Regions from separate parts of the Bradyrhizobium sp. URHC0002 genome, predicted to be linked through region 2. Evidence: riboswitches for the same ligand, from Rfam matches in the RefSeq annotation. Region 2 holds a riboswitch; the other holds the start of a gene.
The links. A riboswitch is a leader RNA that binds a small molecule or an ion and turns the genes downstream of it on or off. The one in region 2 is predicted to bind S-adenosylmethionine.
Positions count from the first base shown of each region.

Region 1: linked by a shared signal. The riboswitch ahead of ACVWVY_RS09045 (O-succinylhomoserine sulfhydrylase) and the one ahead of metX (homoserine O-acetyltransferase MetX) in region 2 are both predicted to bind S-adenosylmethionine.

Region 1 is NZ_JBSSCF010000001.1:1,911,602-1,920,761, forward strand. It holds gene ACVWVY_RS09040 (SGNH/GDSL hydrolase family protein) at 1-892, shown strand, start outside; gene ACVWVY_RS09045 (O-succinylhomoserine sulfhydrylase) at 1,026-2,219, opposite strand; SAM riboswitch at 2,290-2,369, opposite strand; gene ACVWVY_RS09050 (2'-deoxycytidine 5'-triphosphate deaminase) at 2,479-3,585, shown strand; gene ACVWVY_RS09055 (AfsR/SARP family transcriptional regulator) at 3,706-5,196, shown strand; gene ACVWVY_RS09060 (cytochrome P450) at 5,314-6,576, shown strand; gene ACVWVY_RS09065 (PEP/pyruvate-binding domain-containing protein) at 6,615-7,694, shown strand; partial or broken gene ACVWVY_RS09070 (PEP-utilizing enzyme) at 7,744-8,847, shown strand.
Region 2 is NZ_JBSSCF010000001.1:259,771-268,930, forward strand. It holds gene ACVWVY_RS01205 (hypothetical protein) at 1-296, opposite strand, end outside; gene ACVWVY_RS01210 (DnaJ domain-containing protein) at 523-1,377, shown strand; gene ACVWVY_RS01215 (winged helix-turn-helix domain-containing protein) at 1,432-3,087, opposite strand; gene ACVWVY_RS01220 (DUF1127 domain-containing protein) at 3,257-3,484, shown strand; gene ACVWVY_RS01225 (TIGR02594 family protein) at 3,610-4,230, opposite strand; gene ACVWVY_RS01230 (alpha/beta fold hydrolase) at 4,742-5,626, shown strand; gene metW (methionine biosynthesis protein MetW) at 5,719-6,387, opposite strand; gene metX (homoserine O-acetyltransferase MetX) at 6,389-7,591, opposite strand; SAM riboswitch at 7,675-7,754, opposite strand; gene ACVWVY_RS01245 (chorismate mutase) at 7,929-8,777, shown strand; gene hisC (histidinol-phosphate transaminase) at 8,821-9,160, shown strand, end outside.

The sequences.
Region 1 (9,160 bases), 1.7 Mb from region 2:
CGACCGCGCCAAAACTGAAACCAAGACCGAACAGAAGCCCTCGGCTGAAAGCGCGCCGCCGCAAGCCGCGACGACGGCTGCAGCCAATCCAACGGCTCAGAAGGGCATCACCGGCAAGGCGATCGATAAGGTGAAAGAGGTCGCCAAGTCCGCCGGCGACATCTTCAGCCGCGTACCCTGCCTGCCGCCGAAGGGCGCCTCCAAATCGATGGGGTCGCTGCCGCGCGTCGCCAGCGAACTCGTCGCCGGTCAGCCGGTGATGATCGTCGCGTTCGGATCGTCATCGACCGCCGGCTACGGCGCGACCTCGCCGGATTTCAACTATCCCAACCGGCTCGCCGCGCAATTGCGCCGGCAATATCCGACGGCCGACATCTCCGTCGTCAACGCCGGCAAGGGCGGCGAGGATGCGCCGGAAATGATGAAGCGGCTGCAGACGGCCGTCATCGACTTGCAGCCGGACCTGGTGATCTGGCAGGTCGGCACCAACGCCGTGCTGCGCAACCTCGATCCGGGCGAGACGGCAAAGCTCGTCGAGGAAGGTATCGCGCGCATTCAGGCGGTTGGCGCCGACGTCGTGCTGATCGATCCGCAATATTCGCCGAAGGTCAACGAGCACGCCGAAAGCGCCGGCAGGATGATGAAGCTGTTGAACAGGACCGCCGAGCTTCGCAAGGTCGGCCTCTTCCCGCGCTTTGCGGTCATGAAAGACTGGCACGAGCGGCAGGCGATCCCGATCGAGAATTTCGTGATTGCCGACGGCCTTCACATGAGCGACTGGGGCTACGCCTGCTTCGCGCAACTGCTCGGCGACGACATCATCAAGTCGGTCGGCCAGATCAAGCTCGGTGTCAACGTGCCCGCGGACGTGCGGGCGTATCGGCCGATGTAGCCTGTCGTCCCTGCGAACGCAGAGGTGAGTAGGGTGGGCAAAGGCGCGCTAGCGCCGTGCCCACCATTCTATCCGAATGCACGTTGCGAGATGGTGGGCACGCTTCGCTTTGCCCACCCTACACATCCGCCCCTCACGCCTTCTCCAGCGCCGCCTCGAAATCCTCGATCAGGTCATCGGCATGCTCGAGCCCGGCCGAGAAGCGGATGAAGCCCTCGCTGATGCCGAGTTCGGCGCGCGCCTCCGGCGTCAGCCGTTGATGTGTCGTCGTGGCGGGATGGGTGACGAGGCTCTTTGCGTCGCCGAGATTGTTGGAGATGCGCGAGATCTGCAGCGCGTTGAGGCAGCGGAACGCGGCCTGCTTGCCGCCCTTGACCTCAAAGCCGATCAGGGTGGAGCCGGCGCGCATCTGCTTCTTCACCAATGCTGCCTGCGGGTGATCCGATCGCCCGGGATAGATCAGCCGTGAGATCTTCGGATGTTCGGCGAGCGCATTTGCCACCTTGGCCGCCGTCTCGGTCTGCGCGCGCACGCGTACCGCCAGCGTCTCCAGCCCCTTCAGCAGTACCCAGGCGTTGAACGGCGAGAGCGACGGGCCGGTATGGCGCATGAAGTTATGGAGGTGCTCGGCGATGAACGCTTCCGAGGACAGGATGATGCCGCCGAGGCAGCGGCCCTGGCCGTCGATGTGCTTGGTGGCGGAGTAGACCACGACGTCGGCGCCGAGCGAAAGCGGGCTCTGCCAGATCGGCGTGGCGAAGACGTTGTCGACGATCAACCGTGCGCCGCCACCGTGCGCGATCTCGGCAATCGCCGGGATGTCGAGCACGTCGAGCGTCGGATTGGTCGGGCTCTCCAGGAAGAAGGACTTGGTGTTCGGCCGCAATGCGCGCTGCCACTGGTCGAGATCAAGACCGTCGACCAGCGTCGTCTCGATGCCGTAGCGCGGCAAGAGATCCTGCACCACGTAAAGGCACGAGCCGAACAGGGCTTTCGAAGCGACCACGTGGTCGCCGGCCCGGAGCGGTGCGAGGATCGCGGTCGCTACCGCGGCCATGCCGGTCGCGGTCGAGCGCGCGGCTTCCGCGCCCTCGAGTTCGATCATGCGACGCTCGAACATATCAATCGTCGGATTGGAATAGCGCGAATAGATAAAGCCGGGCTCGTGGCCCTTGAATCGGGCCTCGCACTGCTCCGCGCTATCGTAGACGTAGCCCTGGGTGAGGAACAGCGCCTCCGACGTCTCGCCGAATTGCGAGCGCAGCGTGCCGCCATGGACAAGGCGGGTTTCGGGACGGTAGCGCTTGGTAGAACCAGTCTCAGACATGTGACCTCCGTCGTGACCATTGGAAAATGGTCACAAAAAACCGGCCTGGAAAAATTTCCACAGGCCGGGATCACACGTGTCCCCGGCCTGTTTAGCTACTTATTTAACGTGGCTGCAAGCCGGCCGGCTCAAATCACCACGGGATAAGTCATGCTGATATTACCTCGCGCCCTTCCCGTCAAGGCGGCCATCGGATAACCCCTAAAAGCCCATATTTAAGAGGTTTGGATGCTATTTGGGCCGTATTGAGGATCGCGCCGTGCCGTTCAAGCTTCCGCCCGACGCCAACGGAATTCTGCCCGACCGCATGATCGCGGCGATGACGGATGCGGGCCTGATCCTGCCGGAATATCCCTTTGTCGAAAGTCAGATCCAGCCGGCGAGCCTCGATTTGCGGCTGGGCAACATCGCCTACCGGGTCCGCGCGAGTTTCCTGCCCGGTCCCGGCGCCACCGTCGCCGAGCGCATCGACGAGTTGAAGCTGCACGAAATAGATCTTTCCGACGGTGCGGTATTGGAGACGAATTGCGTCTACATCGTCCCGTTGCTGGAAAGCCTTGCGCTGCCGCCACAGATCGTGGCGGCCGCCAATCCGAAGAGCTCCACCGGGCGGCTCGACGTGTTCACGCGCGTGATCGCCGACGGCACCCGCCGCTTCGACATGATCGGCGCCGGCTATCACGGCCCGCTCTATGCCGAGATCAGCCCGAAGACGTTTCCGGTGCTGCTGCGCGAGGGCTCGCGGCTCTCTCAGGTGCGCTTCCGCACCGGTGACGCCATCCTCAACGCCGACGAACTCGACGCACTGCACGGCGCCGAGCGGCTGGTCGATATCGACGACGCGGATTTGGCCAATGGCGTCGCGTTGTCCGTCGATCTTTCCGGCGAAAACACGTCAGGCTTCGTCGGCTACCGCGCCAAGCGTCACACCGGCGTCGTCGATATCGACCGCCGCAGCGGCTATGCCGTCGATGAATTCTGGGAGCCTATTCCGGCGCGTCCCGACGGCAGCCTCATTCTCGATCCCGGCGAGTTCTACATCCTGGCCTCGAAGGAAGCCGTGCAGGTGCCGCCGGATTACGCCGCCGAGATGGTGCCATTCGATCCGCTGGTCGGCGAATTCCGCGTGCATTACGCCGGATTCTTCGATCCCGGCTTCGGCTATGCCGGCGCGGGCGGAAAGGGCTCGCGCGCCGTCCTCGAAGTGCGCTCGCGCGAAGTTCCGTTCATCCTCGAGCACGGCCAGATCGTCGGCCGTCTGGTCTACGAGAAAATGCTGTCGCGGCCCCACGCCTTGTACGGCCAGCGGATCGGCTCGAACTACCAGGCGCAGGGGTTGAAGCTCTCCAAGCATTTCCGGGTGTAGCCCCGCTACCGGGCGGCCGGCCCGACCGTCTTGCGGCGCATGAGCGCTGCCTCTCCTGACAATCGCGGTTCCCTTTCCTGGCCACAGCGATCATTCTGAGCCCGCTACGGGAGCGATGGCATGGACTCCGGCGATAGCCCGCCTGTTACGAATCTCGCGTTCTTCGCGAAGCGTCAGCGGACGCTGCTTGCCGAATTCATCGATGCCGCGATCGATCATCTCTCTCCGGCGCGAATCCTGGTCGTTGCCGCGGCCGGCAAGCCACCGGCCAGCGGCAGCAACGTGACGACCCTGTGCCGGACCTATTCGGATCTGGCGTTTCTCGATGTGCCGATTTCATTCGCGCAGGTCGAACGCCAGATCGAACGCTGGCTCGAACTCGAAGGGTCGGCGACGGAAACGATCCTGGCGATCGACATGGGATGGGGCCTGGAAACGAACTCGGCGGCGGCGAATTTCGAGCACTGGACGCTGGTGGCGCACAGGCTTTCGTCCAGGCCCGGCATCCGCGTGGTGTCGCTCTACAATCGGAGCCTCCTGATCGATGAGCAGTTGCTCGCCGCGTTGCGCGGGCATCCGGCGATCCTGACCGCCAAGGGGGTGGCCGCCAATCCGCACTGGCTGCCGGCCAACCTTCTCACCCAGGGCACGCTGCGCCAGCAGATCGACCACTGGCTCGGGGAGATCATATCGGATCCCTCGGATCTGCCGGCCGCCGCGATCCATGCGGCCGAGGGCGCCGACCCCATGTGGTTGCTGCGGCGTTCGGCCGAGGAGCCGGTCGAGGCCTATTTCGACAGAAGTGACCGCTGGAAGATCCGCTGCTTCGGCCGCTTGCGGATCTATCGCACCGACGGCAGCCAGGTGAACTGGGAGATTTCCGGCGGCGCCACCCGCAAGAGCAAGACGCTGTTTGCCTACCTGCTGCAGAAAGGCGGGCAGGGCGGCACGACGGACGAATTGTGCGACCTGTTGTGGCCGGAGGCGGACAAGGTCGAGACCGCACGCAACCGGCTTTATCACACCGTCAAATGCCTGCGGGAAGCCTTGCAGGGCAAGCCGGGACGCGGCGCCGGCATGCGCGAGCATCTGCTGCGCGACGGATCGCGCTACATTCTCGTGCCGCCGGAAAGAAGCTGGCTCGACATCTCGACGTTCGAGCAGCTCTGTCGCCAGTCGCACAGCCACATCAAGTCAGGCGCAAGCGACGAAGCGCTGATCTGCCTGCATGCCGCCGACCGGCTCTACACCGGCGATCTGTTCGAGGACATTCCCGCCGATTACGCCGACAACACCGAGCACGACTGGTGCTGGTCGAAACGCTATTGGCTGCGCGACATGTTCTTCAAGGTGCAGCGCGACGCCGCGTGCATTCACCGCGAACGTCAGGATTTCTCGACCGCGCTGGCGCATTGCCAGAAAGCGCTCGCCATCGATCCCTTGTGCGAGATTGCCCATGAAGAGGCGATGCGGGTGTTTCGCGCGCAGGGGCGGCGGGAAGCGATCGATCGGCAATACAAGCTCTATCGGGACTCGCTGCGGCATTTCGACGATCGGCCGCAAAGCGCCTGGCTACGTCAGGTCTATCGGGAGCTAGCGGACCGAAGCTAGTGGTGGCGGCCCATTAATGTACTGGTTTCATTCGAGTTTTTGGCTAAAGAAAAACCAAAGATCGAGCTGTATCCTCTCAAGAAAAAAACACCCCCAACAGGGCTCATGGAGGAGACGATGGCGACGGTGACGGCCGCAAAGGGCTGCCCTTTTTCAAACGCATCGATTGATTTCGATCCGTTTGACATCACCGATCCGTTCGCCTTCTACGAATGGGCGCGCGCCGAAGCGCCGGTCTTCTTCTCCGAAGAACTGCAGTATTACGTCGTCGCCGGACACGCCGATATCAAAGCGGTGTTCGAGGACTGGCGGACGTTTTCGTCGGAGAACGCACAGGCACCGCTGCGTCCCATGTGCGCGGAGGGCAAGCGGATCATGCAGGAGGGCGGCTTCACCGCCTATTCCGGTCTCTCCGCCCGCGTGCCGCCGGATCATACCCGTATTCGTAAGCTGGTTCAGGGCTGCTTCGGCCCGCGCCGCTTCAAGGCGATCGGGCCGCAGATCAGGCAGATCGTGACGCACGCACTCGACGCTATCGTCGGCAACGGCAAGGCCGAGTTCGTCCGCGAGTTCGCCTACGATGTCCCGGCCTTCGTGCTGTTCAAACTGGTCGGCGTGCCGGACGCCGATGTGGCGAAGGTCAAGGCCTGGGCGGTCAGTCGCGCGCTCCTGACCTGGGGCAATTTGTCGGACGCGGAGCAATTGCCGCACGCCCGCAACATGGTCGAATACTGGAACTATTGCCGCGCCCTCGTCGCGCAGCGCCATGCGAGCCCGTCCGACGATCTGCCGGGCGATCTCATTCGCCTGCAGAAGGAGGGCGCCGAGATCAGCGATGACGAGATCGCCGGCGTTCTCTACAGCGTCCTGTTCGCCGGCCATGAGACCACCACGACGCTGATCGCCAACGGCTTACGCGAATTGCTGCTTCACCGCCGCAACTGGGAGGCTCTGGTGGCAAACCCGGCCCTGATTCCCGGCGCCGTGGACGAAATCCTCCGTTTCAGCCCCTCGATCGTGGCGTGGCGGCGGCGCGCGCTGAAAGACGCCGAGATCGGTGGCGTCGCCATCCCAGAGGGGGCGGACATATTGCTGCTGCTCGGCTCCGCCAATCGCGACGAGGCGGCGTTCTCCGAGCCATCGCGCCTCGACATCACACGCACGGATTCGCGCGGCCATCTTGCCTTCGGCTATGGAATCCATTTCTGCGTCGGCCAGCAACTCGCCAAGATGGAGCTTGCGATTGCGCTGGAAGAACTGACGCGGCGAATACCGGACGTGAGGCTGAAGGCGAAACAGACCTTCGGCTTCGTGCCCAACAGCTCATTCCGTACTCCCACCGAACTTCACATTGAATGGGACGCGTCTCGGCCTTCGTGAACAATAGTGCCGCCGCCGTCGTCTTGAGGAGACTGAAGATGCTAAGGGTTCCAGACGCCAGGTTCATTGTCGCTTTCGACAGGGCGTCCGAGGCTGACAGCGCCCGCATGGGCGGCAAGTGCGCGAGCCTTGCCCGCATGATCGCGGCCGGGGTGAACGTGCCCAATGGTTTTGCGATTACCACCGACGCCTATGCCGAACACCTCGAATCCGACCGCCTGCGCAGCAGGGTTGAAACCCTGATGCGGTCGATCGACATCGGCAATGTCGATGACGAGGAAGAAAAATCATCGGAGATCCGCCGGCTGATCATGTCGGCCGCGATGCCGGCGGGCGTCGAGGCTGAGATCCGCAGGGCCTATCATGCCATCGCGGAGGACGACGATCTGCCGGTCGCGGTGCGGTCTTCCGCGACCGCCGAGGACATGCCGGACGCCAGCTTCGCAGGTCAGCAGGATACCTATCTCTGGATTGTCGGCGAGGATGACGTCGTCGAACGGGTCAAGGCCTGTTGGGCCAGCCTGTTCAACGCCCGTGCGATCTCCTATCGCGCAAAGAACGGGCTGGGGTGGCTCGACGCGCAGATGGGTGTCGGCGTGCAGAAGATGGCCGATGCGGCGGCGGCCGGCGTCGCCATGACGCTCGATCCCATCACCGGCAATCGTACCCGGATCGTGATCGACGCCGCCTTCGGCCTTGGTGAGCCCGTCGTGTCAGGCGAAATCACACCCGACAATTTCGTGGTCGAAAAGGTGATGCTCGAGATCCTCAAGCGCAAGATCGTCGAGAAGGATAGCGAACTGGTGGCCGACCGCGCGGCGCGCCGGACGGTTCACAAGGTGGTCGAAGCCGCGCGCCGCTCGCTGCCCTCGCTGAGCGATGCGCAGGTGATCGCGGTCGCCCGCCTCGCCAAGGCGCTCGAGAAGAGCATGGGCTGCCCGCAGGATGTCGAGTGGGCGATCGATCGCGATCTGCCCGACGGCGAAAATGTCGTCATCCTGCAAAGCCGGCCGGAGACGGTCTGGAGCCGGAAAAAGACGGAGCGGGAAAAGCCCTACACGGTGGGAATCGAGGGCGTGCTCGGCGCGCTGCTCTCACCGCTCAGGGTCAAGCCATGAGCAGGCGCACGATCGATCAATAGCTGGCGGCCAAAGTGGGGAGAAACGAATGACGACGCATGTGAGATTTCCCAGTCCTTACGACATCAAGGCCCCGCAGGGCGCGGAGGACTGGAAGCGCCTGTATCCCTATTATCTCGTCTTCCAGGACAATCTGAAACAGAAGGAGGAGAGCAAGTTCTGGTTCTGCGACAGCCAGCACTGGCCGACCCCGTTCAAGCCTTTCGACGCGGTGACGGTGGAATTCGCCGTCAAGTGCCTCGGTCAGTACAACACCCGCCACTACATGATTCCGCCGGCCAATGGCGTCGATTACCGGATCCACAACGGCTATTGCTACATGAGCCCGGTCGCCGTCGCGCCCGAACTCATCGCCGGCCGTGTGCCGCAGTTCATGGAACGCGCAGGCTACTACTTCCAGAACTGGGACAGCCTGCTCGCCAACTGGGACAAGAAGGTCCGCGCCAACATCGCGGCACTCGAAGCGCTGCACTTCGAGAAGCTGCCCGACGTGGTGCCGCTCGACTGGGTCACCGAGGGCGTCGGTCTCGACAACACCTACGGCGTGATGGAGACCTACGACCGGTCGATCCAGCTTCTCTACAAGACCTGGCAGTACCATTTCGAGTTTCTGAATCTCGGCTACGCCGCCTATCTGGATTTCTTCGGCTTCCTCAAGGGACAGTTTCCTGAAATTCCCGACCAGGCGATTGCCAAGATGGTGCAGGGGGTCGATGTCGATCTGTTCCGGCCCGACGATGAATTGAAGAAGCTGGCCAAGCTCGCCGTGCAGCTCGACATCGCAACCGCGCTTCGGACCGGCACGGCTGACGCGGCGCTGGCGGCGGTCGCGCAACGGCCGAACGGCCAACGATGGCTCGAGGCGTGGAAGCAGGCGCAGGACCCCTGGTTCAATTTCACGTCCGGAAACGGCTTCTATTCGACCGACAAATACTGGATCGAACACCTCGATATCCCGCTCGGCTACATCAGGGACTATATCGCCCGCCTCGAAAAGGGGGAGGAGATCGACCGCCCCACTGCAAAGATCGCCGCCGAGCGCGACCGCATCACGAAGGAGTATGCCGAATTGCTCGACGCGGACGCCCGCGCCGCGTTCGAAGGCAAGCTCGGCCTTGCGCGCACCGTGTTTCCCTATGTCGAGAACCACAATTTCTACATCGAGCATTGGTCGATGGGCGTGTTCTGGGCGCAAGATGCGCGGACTGAGCCGTATCCTCCACGAGGCCGGCTTCTGGGAACAGCCCGACGACATGTTCTATCTGACGCGGCAGGAAGTCCGCGACGCGCTGTTCGACTACGGCAATGCCTGGGCGGTGGGCACCGATCCGGTTGGACCCGATTACTGGCCGGCGGAGATCGCGAGCCGCAGGAAGATCATGGCGGCCCTGGCGACGCAGTCGCCGCAGCCGGCGTTGAACGAACCTCCCGCCGTGATCACCGAG
Region 2 (9,160 bases):
GGCGGCCGGACCTGGCGTTGCTGTCGCCGCAGCCCGACCCCGATTGCGAGTTCAAACGATCCGACCTCAAGACCGTCGATCCGGATGAATGGGCCCGCCTGAAGGTCGAGTACGAACGGCAGTGCTATCTGGATGCGGAGAAAACCGCACGCGCGCGCCTCGCCCTGCTGCAGGCGTCCAGCACATGCGAAATCGAGCCGGTCCGGCAACGAAAACCGGTTCGATAGCAATCCGCGCAGCCACGCGACGGGCCAGGCATCGTCACCGGTGACCGCGTCAGCGGCGCTCCCGCCCACGCCGTCTATTTCCGCAATCTACGCAAGAACGATCGATCTGCATCCACCCTGGCTAGCATTTTCCCCATGCCTGCGGTGCGCAGCCGTTCTCCGTTTGGTCTTGGTTTTGCCACGCCAACCCTTCACGCTTTTCGCCAGTGGGATTTTCCGCTGGTTGCGCCTTGATTGAGGCGTCGACCCATATGGTAAAATTTATCGAGTAGCATCCGCATTTCAGTGAGCTCTAATGACAACTCTTTACGATTTGTTGGGGGCGCTTCCGGACGACGACGCGGACGGTCTCAGAGCTGCGTTCCGTAAGGCCGCGAAGGCAAGTCATCCCGACGTCAATCCCGGCAACCCGGAAGCTGCAGAGAGATTCAGGCGGATTGTCCGCGCCAACGCCATACTGAGCGACGAGCAGCAGCGGGCGGCCTATGACCAGCTGCTCGAAGTCGCACGCCGGCAGCAACGTCAGGCGCCAAAGCGCAGCGCGATCCGCAGGCTGGCCGCTGACGCAATCGCGAGTGCCGCCGTCTCCGTCGTGCTCGTCGGGGGTTACTTTCTGTTCAAGCCCGTCGACGGGCGGTCCATCGCTTCGGCGCAGGTGACCGATATGTCCAGCATGTCCAGGCGCGAACCCGCACCGGCGCCCACCGCGACCGAATTATCGGACGCACACGGCCGAACCTCCGGGCAACACGACCGGCCCGCCGTCGTGGGGACCGGTATCAAGTTCGACGTGAACCCGCGAAACGTCGAAGCGCCGGCCAAACCAGAAGGCATTGCACCTGCGGCGACGACAGGCATCGCTCTTGCAAGCGCCCATGCTTCCTCGGCTCCCGAGTCCGGCATCAAGGACGCCAAATACTATTTGGAACGGGGCACCTTGGCGTATCGCAGCGGAGATCTGTACATTGCGCTCGCCAATTTCGACCTGGCAATAGATAGAGATCCCGGTTTGTCGGATTCCTACATCAATCGCGGCATTGTCTTCCATCGCCTGGGCGACCTGAAGCGCGCATTGTCCGACGTCGCCGAGGCCAAGCGCATCGATGATCTGAATAGAAAGAAGTCCGCTTCGGGGGCACGCGCGCCCTGAAGCTGGCGGCTTGGGGTGGACAAAGCCGCGCTGCCGTTGGACCCATATCTGGCATCACCCCTCTGGCACCCCGGCCATGCGCATGCCCTGATATAAGCGCTCGCGTCTGGCAAGATAGATCGGGTTGTTGCTCGGAGAGCTAACGCGGTAGCGCTGGATCGAAAAGTTTGGGTCGAGCGCAAGTCCCGCTTTGGCAGCGGCCCGCGCCTGGTCCAGGTGCCCGAGGAGCGCCAAGCTGGCAGCGAGTATGAAATGCCCGATGGGAAAATTGCGGTTGGCCTCGAGGCCACGACGTAGCCAGACGACCGCTTCGGCGTAAGCGCCATGCCACAGCTTGGCGACCGCGACAAACGTCATCCACCGATAGGCGAAGATATCGCGAGGAGAGAGGCGGAACGCCTCATGGACGTGGGCCTCGGTCTCCTCGCCGTGACCAAGAAAAAGCTTGGCGAGGCCGATGAACCCATGCGCATTGGCCAAATTTCGATCCAGAGCCAACGCTTGCTCGCATTTGGAAATTCCCTGGGCCACACGGTCCGTAAAAATATGCACAACACCCAGATACATGTGGGCCTGCGCGTGCCATGGGGCCATGGACAGAGCCTTGATCAAGGCCGCCTCGGCAGAGGCGAGGGACGCGGCTCGGTGGTCGGTAGAAAAGTAAGCGCCGCTATTGAAGTCGACTATCGCCGTGCCAACCAGTGCTTCGATACTGCCGGGATCGAGCGCCAGCGCCCGTTCGAAAAAGCCGCGTGCTTGCGTCATGTGTTCGGGGGTATCTCCCTTGTTCACGCAAGCCATGCCCTGGAAATACAGGTCCATCGCATCCGGATGCAGCGAACGTTCCGCCCGCAGCGCCTCGGCGGCCATAAGTTGGGCATTCAGCGTGTTTGCCAGTCTCGACACGATTTCGTCCTGCATGTCGAACAGGTCAGCAACCGGCTTGTCGAAGCGTTCGGCCCAAAGGTGATTGCCGGTTTCAGCGTCGATCAACTGCACACTCACCCGGAACCGGTTGCCGCCACGCTGCACCGAGCCTTCGAGCACGTAGCGGACGTTCAACGCGCGTCCGAGCTTTTTGAGATCAACCGCCGTTCCCTTGTAGGTAAATGCGGTATGTCGGCCGATCACGAGCGAGCCGCTGATGCGCGACAGATCCGTGGTCAGGCTCTCGGTCACACCATCGACGAAATAGTCTTGTTCGGGATCGCCGCCGAAATTGGCAAACGGCAGAACGACGATGGATAGATGCGGCGCCGACGCCGGGGTTGGCGTGGTGTCGCCACTGTGCACCGCCGAGCCAAGTCCTCCGACCACGGCATCGGCCCGTCCCGAACGGACGACGTTGTCGAGGTTCGGTTCGCCGAGACCCGCGGCGCCTTGCGTAACTGCGACCCTCTGCGCTTCCTGCACTGCACCAACGAAGCGGAAGCCTTTGCGCGGCAGTGTCCTGATTAGGCGCTGTTTCTCGCCGGAATCGCCGATCGCGCTCCGGGCGGCATTCAGGCGGGTCGTCAGCGCTGCATCTGAGACGATGCGTCCGCCCCAAACGGCGCCGATGAGGTCGTCCTTGCTGACGACGCGCCCCCTGTTGCGGATCAGGTAATCGAGCAGGTCGAACACCTGTGGCGCGATAGAGACCAAATCCGCCCCGCGATGCAGCTCGCGCCGGTCCGTGTCGAATGCATAATCCTCGAAGAGATAGCGCAAACTGCCATTCCCCCCTGGGTAGCCATCGGATCGTCGAGAGGCGCTCTAACGGGGACTGAAACGCAAAGAATAAGCCCGCGGTAAGGAAAATGTAAGCCGTTCATCAAGCGCGCCAGTCCTTGCCTTGGCAAGGTTCTTCAAGCCGGAACGCGGCTCGAGAGGTGCAGCAATGAGCACGATCCACGATGCAACCGAGTTAGGACAGTCCGTAGTTGCGCAGAACGCATTCGGCTTACTCAGGAGATGCCGGGCGGCGTTTCAGGAGAGGCGCGAGCGTGCGAGGCTACGAACGGCGCTGAACGACTTGAGCGACCAGGAGCTCCAGGATATCGGCATTGCGCGCGGCGCGATCGACTATGTGGCGATGAACCGCTCTTTCGATCCGCGAGGTGTCTGATCCAGTAGTCCGGTGGATGCCTGATTATTTCGAGGGTCGGCCGCGGCCGGATGCCCAGCCATCGGCGCGATGGCGTCCCCTCCCCGCCAGAACGGGGAGAGGTCGCGACGCTAATGCAATCCGCTTCAGTTCGTTGGCATGACGTAGGCGTAGATCCGGCCGCGCGAGACCGGGGCTTCGCGGACGCGGTTGCCGTTATTGCCGGAGATCATGATCGGATTGCCCTTGGCGTCGATGCCGGTGATGATGCCGACATGGCCGCCGCGGCGGCCGCGCGTCATCACCGCAATCGCGCCGACCTGCGGGCCGGAAACGCGCTGGCCGTATTTCGCGAACGAGCTCGCCATGTCCGAGCCGGTGCCGCGATAGCCGGTGTGCTGCAGGACCATGTTCGTGAACCGCGCGCACCACAGGCTGCCGCGTCCCGTGGGGTTGCCGCCGAGATGGCGGCGCGCTTCGGCGACGACGTTCGATGAGGTGAAGCTGGAAGCCATCGCACCGCCGGCCGGCGTCACGGTTGCATTCGACCCGACGCTTGCATCCGCAGCGACGCTTGCGTTCGCGGCGACGCTTGCGTTGGCGTTGGCAAGACCGCGCGCCTGCATCTGCGCAACGCCACGCTCCCAGCGCGATGCGTGCGCGGCTTGCCGGAGCCGGGCACGATGGCCACGGCCGGCGCGCGCTTCCGCGACGACGTTGGGCGAGCCGAAGCCGCCGGACGCACCCGTCTGGGGGCTGCTTTCCATGAAGTTCGGGTTGCCGTCGGCAAAGCCGCCGGCCTGCATTTGCGGCGCGCTACGCTCCCAGCGCGACACCTGGGCCGAATGGCGATGGTGGCGATAGGCGTAATGATGCTTGGCGTGATGGGCCCGGGCGTGTCGCCCTGCGCCGTGGTGAGGCCGTGCCGAAGCCGGAGAGACAAATGCGACGATGGACACCGAACACAATGCCAGCGCCATGAAACGAAGCGACCGGCGAAACGCAAACAACTGACGCATACTTGATCCTCTGTGGCACCCCCACACGTCCCCTTTGCGTTCGTCTACGAACGAACGCGGGCGGCGTTTTGCGTTGCGATGTGACCAGACGAAGATTTCATGTGGCGACGCGGAAACAATTTCGGGGTGATTCCGCGATTATTCGATGGCGAAAATGAACCGATTTTGCCGTATTGCAGCCGCGAGAATTAACTGCAACTTTGCCGGCCGGCCACGCAAGGAAGTTGCGTGAAAACAAGAAAATGGAGAAGAATCCAAAATGCCCTATGCCGTCGCCAAGGATAACGCCAAGGATAACGTTCGCCTGCACTATGAAGAGGCGGGAAGCGGGACGCCGATCATCTTCCTGCACGAGTTCGCGGCCGACCACACCAACTGGGAGCCGCAGATGCGCTACTTCTCGCGCGGCCACCGCTGCATCGCCTATTCGGCGCGCGGCTACACGCCATCTGACGTGCCGCCTGACGCCGCCGTCTACACCTACAAGCACTTCTATACCGACGCGCTCGCCGTGCTCGATCACCTCGGCATCGCCAAAGCGCATTTCGTCGGCCTGTCGATGGGCTCCTATTCGTCGCTGCAGATCGGCCTCCATGCGCCGGAGCGCGCGCTGTCGATGACGCTCGCCGCCGTCGGCTCGGGCTCTGCCATCGAGCATCTCGATGCCTTCCGCGCGCAGTGCCGGGCCAACGCCGAGCAGTATGAGGCGATCGGCTCGGTCGAAGTTGCAAAAGTGACGCGAGAGGCGCAGAGCCGGATTCCGTTTTTGCTGAAGGACCCGCGCGGCCACGCCGATTTCTACGCTGCGCTGGCGCGGCATGACGCCAAGGGCTCGGCGAACACCATGCGCGGCTTTCAGGGCGGGCGGCCGTCGATTTACACGATGACGGATGCGATCAGAAGCGTGCCGACGCCGGCGCTCATCCTGTGCGGCGATGAAGACGACAATTGCATCGGGCCAAGCCTGTTTCTGAAACAGCATCTGCCGGCGGCGGGGCTCTCGTTCTTTCCGAAGTCGGGCCACGTGCTCAATTTGGAAGAGCCGGCGCTGTTCAACGAAATGGTGGAGCGCTTCATCGCGCTGGTCGAGGCCGGGCGGTGGCCGGTGCGGGATGCGCGGTCGCTGGTGAAGGCGGCGGTCTAACCGTCATTGCGAGGAGCGAAGCGACGAAGCAATCCATCTATCCCCACGTGGCGCTATGGATTGCTTCGCTTCGCTCGCAATGACGGCGGCGGCTACTTCCCCGCCCCGCCCCTGCTTAGCAAAAACACGCCCTGCTCGCCGAACATGTTCCAGACCCACCAGGGCAGGGTCAGCGGCACCGGGCGGCCATAGAGATCGAGCGCCACCGCGCGCTCCATCTTGACATTGATCTCGTCGCAGAGCTGCACGAAATCCTTGATGGTGCAGAAGTGGATGTTCGGCGTGTCGTACCAGGTCGCGGGGAGATTTTCGGTGCGCGGCATGTGCCCGCCGACCAGCAATTGCAGCCGCATCTTCCAGAAGCCGAAATTCGGGAATGAAACGACCGCGCGCCGGCCGATGCGCAGCAGGTTTTCCAGCACCGCTTTCGGCTTCCGCGTGGCCTGCAGCGTTTGCGACAAGATCACGTAATCGAACGCGTCATCGGGATAATTGACGAGGTCGGTGTCGGCGTCGCCCTGCACCACCGCGAGCCCCTTGGCGACGCAGCGGTTGACGCCCTCGCGCGACAGTTCGATGCCGCGGCCGTCGATGCCACGGCTCTCCAGAAGCTGCAGCAGTTCTCCGTCGCCGCAACCGACGTCGAGCACTTTTGAACCAGCCGGAATCATTTCCGCGACCAGCAGATGATCGGTGCGGTACTTGCCCGTGCGATCGGGCGTGACGCCGCCAAGTGGCAAAGCGTGTTCCTGAAGCGCCATGTCAGCCACCTGCACTCTCGAGACCACGCGCCTTGCCGGCGGATTCCAGGAAGGCGCGGGCGATGTCGAAGAACTCGGGAACGTCGAGCAGGAAGGCGTCGTGGCCGCGATCGGTCTCGATCTCGGCGAACGACACCCGCGCACTGGACGCGTTCAGTGCATGCACCAGCGCCCGCGATTCAGAGGTCGGGAACAGCCAGTCCGAGGTGAACGACACCACGCAGAAGCGGGTCTTGATGCCGCGAAACGCCTGCGCCAGCACGCCCTCGTGGTCGGCGGCGATATCGAAATAGTCCATCGCGCGCGTCAGATAGAGATAGCTGTTGGCGTCGAAGCGCTCGACAAAGGACGAGCCTTGGTAACGCAGATAGCTTTCGACCTGGAAATCCGCGTCGAACGAGAAGGTCGGCAGTTCGCGGTCCTGCATCCGCCGCCCGAACTTGCGATGCAAGGCGGCATCGGAGAGATAGGTGATGTGCCCGGCCATCCGCGCCACGGCCAGCCCGCGGTGCGGATGGGTGCTGCGTTCGAAATAACGCCCATGATGCCAATCCGGATCAGCCATCACGGCCTGCCGGCCGAGTTCGTGAAACGCAATGTTCTGCGCCGAATGCCGTGTCGCGCAGGCGACCGGCAGCGCCGAGAACACGCGCTCCGGATAGGCGGCGGTCCATTGCAGCACCTGCATGCCGCCCATCGATCCGCCGATCACGCAGAACAATGTCTCGATCCCAAGCCGGTCGAGCAGCATGGTCTGCGCGCGGACCATGTCGGGGATCGTCACGACCGGAAAATCCAGTCCCCATACCTTGCCGGTAGCCGGATTGGTCGAGGCCGGGCCGGTCGATCCCATGCAGCCGCCGATCACGTTCGAGCAGATGACGAAATACTTTTCGGTATCGAGCGGACGGCCGGGGCCGACCATGATTTCCCACCAGCCGGCCTTGCCGGTCAGCGGATGCGCATTGGCGACGTGCTGGTCGAGCGTCAACGCGTGGCAGATCAGGATCGCGTTGGAACGATCCGCGTTGAGTTGGCCATAGGCCTGATAGGCGATCTGAAACGGCGCCAGATCGACGCCGCAATCGAGCCTCAAGGGCTGGTCCATGCCGAATTCCATTACCTGCGAAGCAGGATGATCGGCCTCTTGCGCGCGATCCTCGCTGTGGATCGCCGGACTGGGTATCGATGGTACGTCGGTCATATCGGCACCGACCTCCTCGCGGAGGCTCTACAGACAGAGTCAGGCCATAAAAAACCCGGCCTGAACGAAAGGTTCGGCCGGGATCAACTCTGTCCCCGGCCTGTTTAGCGAGTTGTTTAACGTGGCTGCAAGCCGGCCGGCTCAAATGACCACGGAATGGGACAAAGCTAGTCCTGCCCAGGCATTTCGTCAAGGCGGGCGGGCCGGACACCATGGTTAACCGGGTCGTGCAGGGCTCCCCCGCGACGTTTCTCTTTGCTTTCAGCGCCCGTCTTTCCTAATCAATGCGACTGTCTGCCGGCCGCATCGGGCTGTTCCGGCACCAAGGTTTTTCAGGATGTCCAAGGCACCCCCCGCCCCGCCTTCACTGCAGGAACTGCGCAAGGAGATCGATGCGATCGACGAGCAGGTTCACCGCCTCCTGATGGCGCGTGGCGACATCATCGACCGGCTGATCCGGGTGAAGCAGACCCAGGAAGTCGGCTCGGCGTTCCGCCCTGCGCGCGAGGCCAGCATGATGCGCGAGCTGGTGCGGCGCCATCGCGGCATCCTGCCGCTTGACACGATCGAGAGCATCTGGCGCGTCATCATCTCGACTTTCACATACGTCCAGGCGCCGTTCTCTGTTCATGCCGACGTTTCGGTCGGCGAATCCGCGATGCGGGATTCGGCGCGGTTTCACTTCGGCTTCGTCGTGCCGTATGTGGGCCATTTCAGCGCGCAGGCTGCCGTCGAGGCGGTGGCGAAATCGAAGGGCGATCTGGCGCTGGTCTCGGCGGTCTCCAGCCGCACGCCGTGGTGGCTCGCGCTGGAAGCGGACGGCGCGCCAAAGATCATCGCGCGGGTGCCGTTCCTCGAACGCGCCGATCATCCGGCGGCACTGCCCGTGTTCTTGATCTCGCGCGTGGCCGACGACGCCCTAGTGACGGAAGTGCAGACCTGGAGCGTGCGGGTGTCGGGCTGGAACGCCAACATCGCCCGCGCCGTGGCCCCGCTGGCCGAAATCGTCGCCGTCCCCGATACCGCCTTCGACGGCGCGGCGCTGCTGGTGTCGGATGCCGGCACCGGCTTCGAGAAGATCAAAAAAGCCCTGATCAACGCCGGCGCCTCGGTGCGCTCGTCGGCCCTCGTCGGCGGCCACGCAACACGCTATACGGTCCCCCCGAACGGGGCAGCCAAGTCCTAAGCCGTCAAGTCTTAAAGCCGCCCTGAATATCCGGAGCCAGAAGATGTCCCGCCCCGTGCCGAATCCCGGCATTCTCGATATTGCGCCCTACACGCCCGGCAAGAGCCCGGTGCCGGAGCCGGGGCGCAAGGTGTTCAAACTGTCCGCCAACGAGACGCCGTTCGGGCCGTCGCCGAAGGCCAAGGAAGTCTACGCGCAGGCGGTGGCGCATCTGGAGGACTATCCGGAAGGCACCTCGCGGGTGCTGCGCGAGGCGATCGGCCGCGCCTACGGGCTCGATCCCAACCGCATCATCTGCGGCGCCGGATCGGACGAAATCCTCAACCTGCTGGCGCACACTTATCTGAGCCAGGGCGATGAAGCGATCTCCACTAGCCACGGCT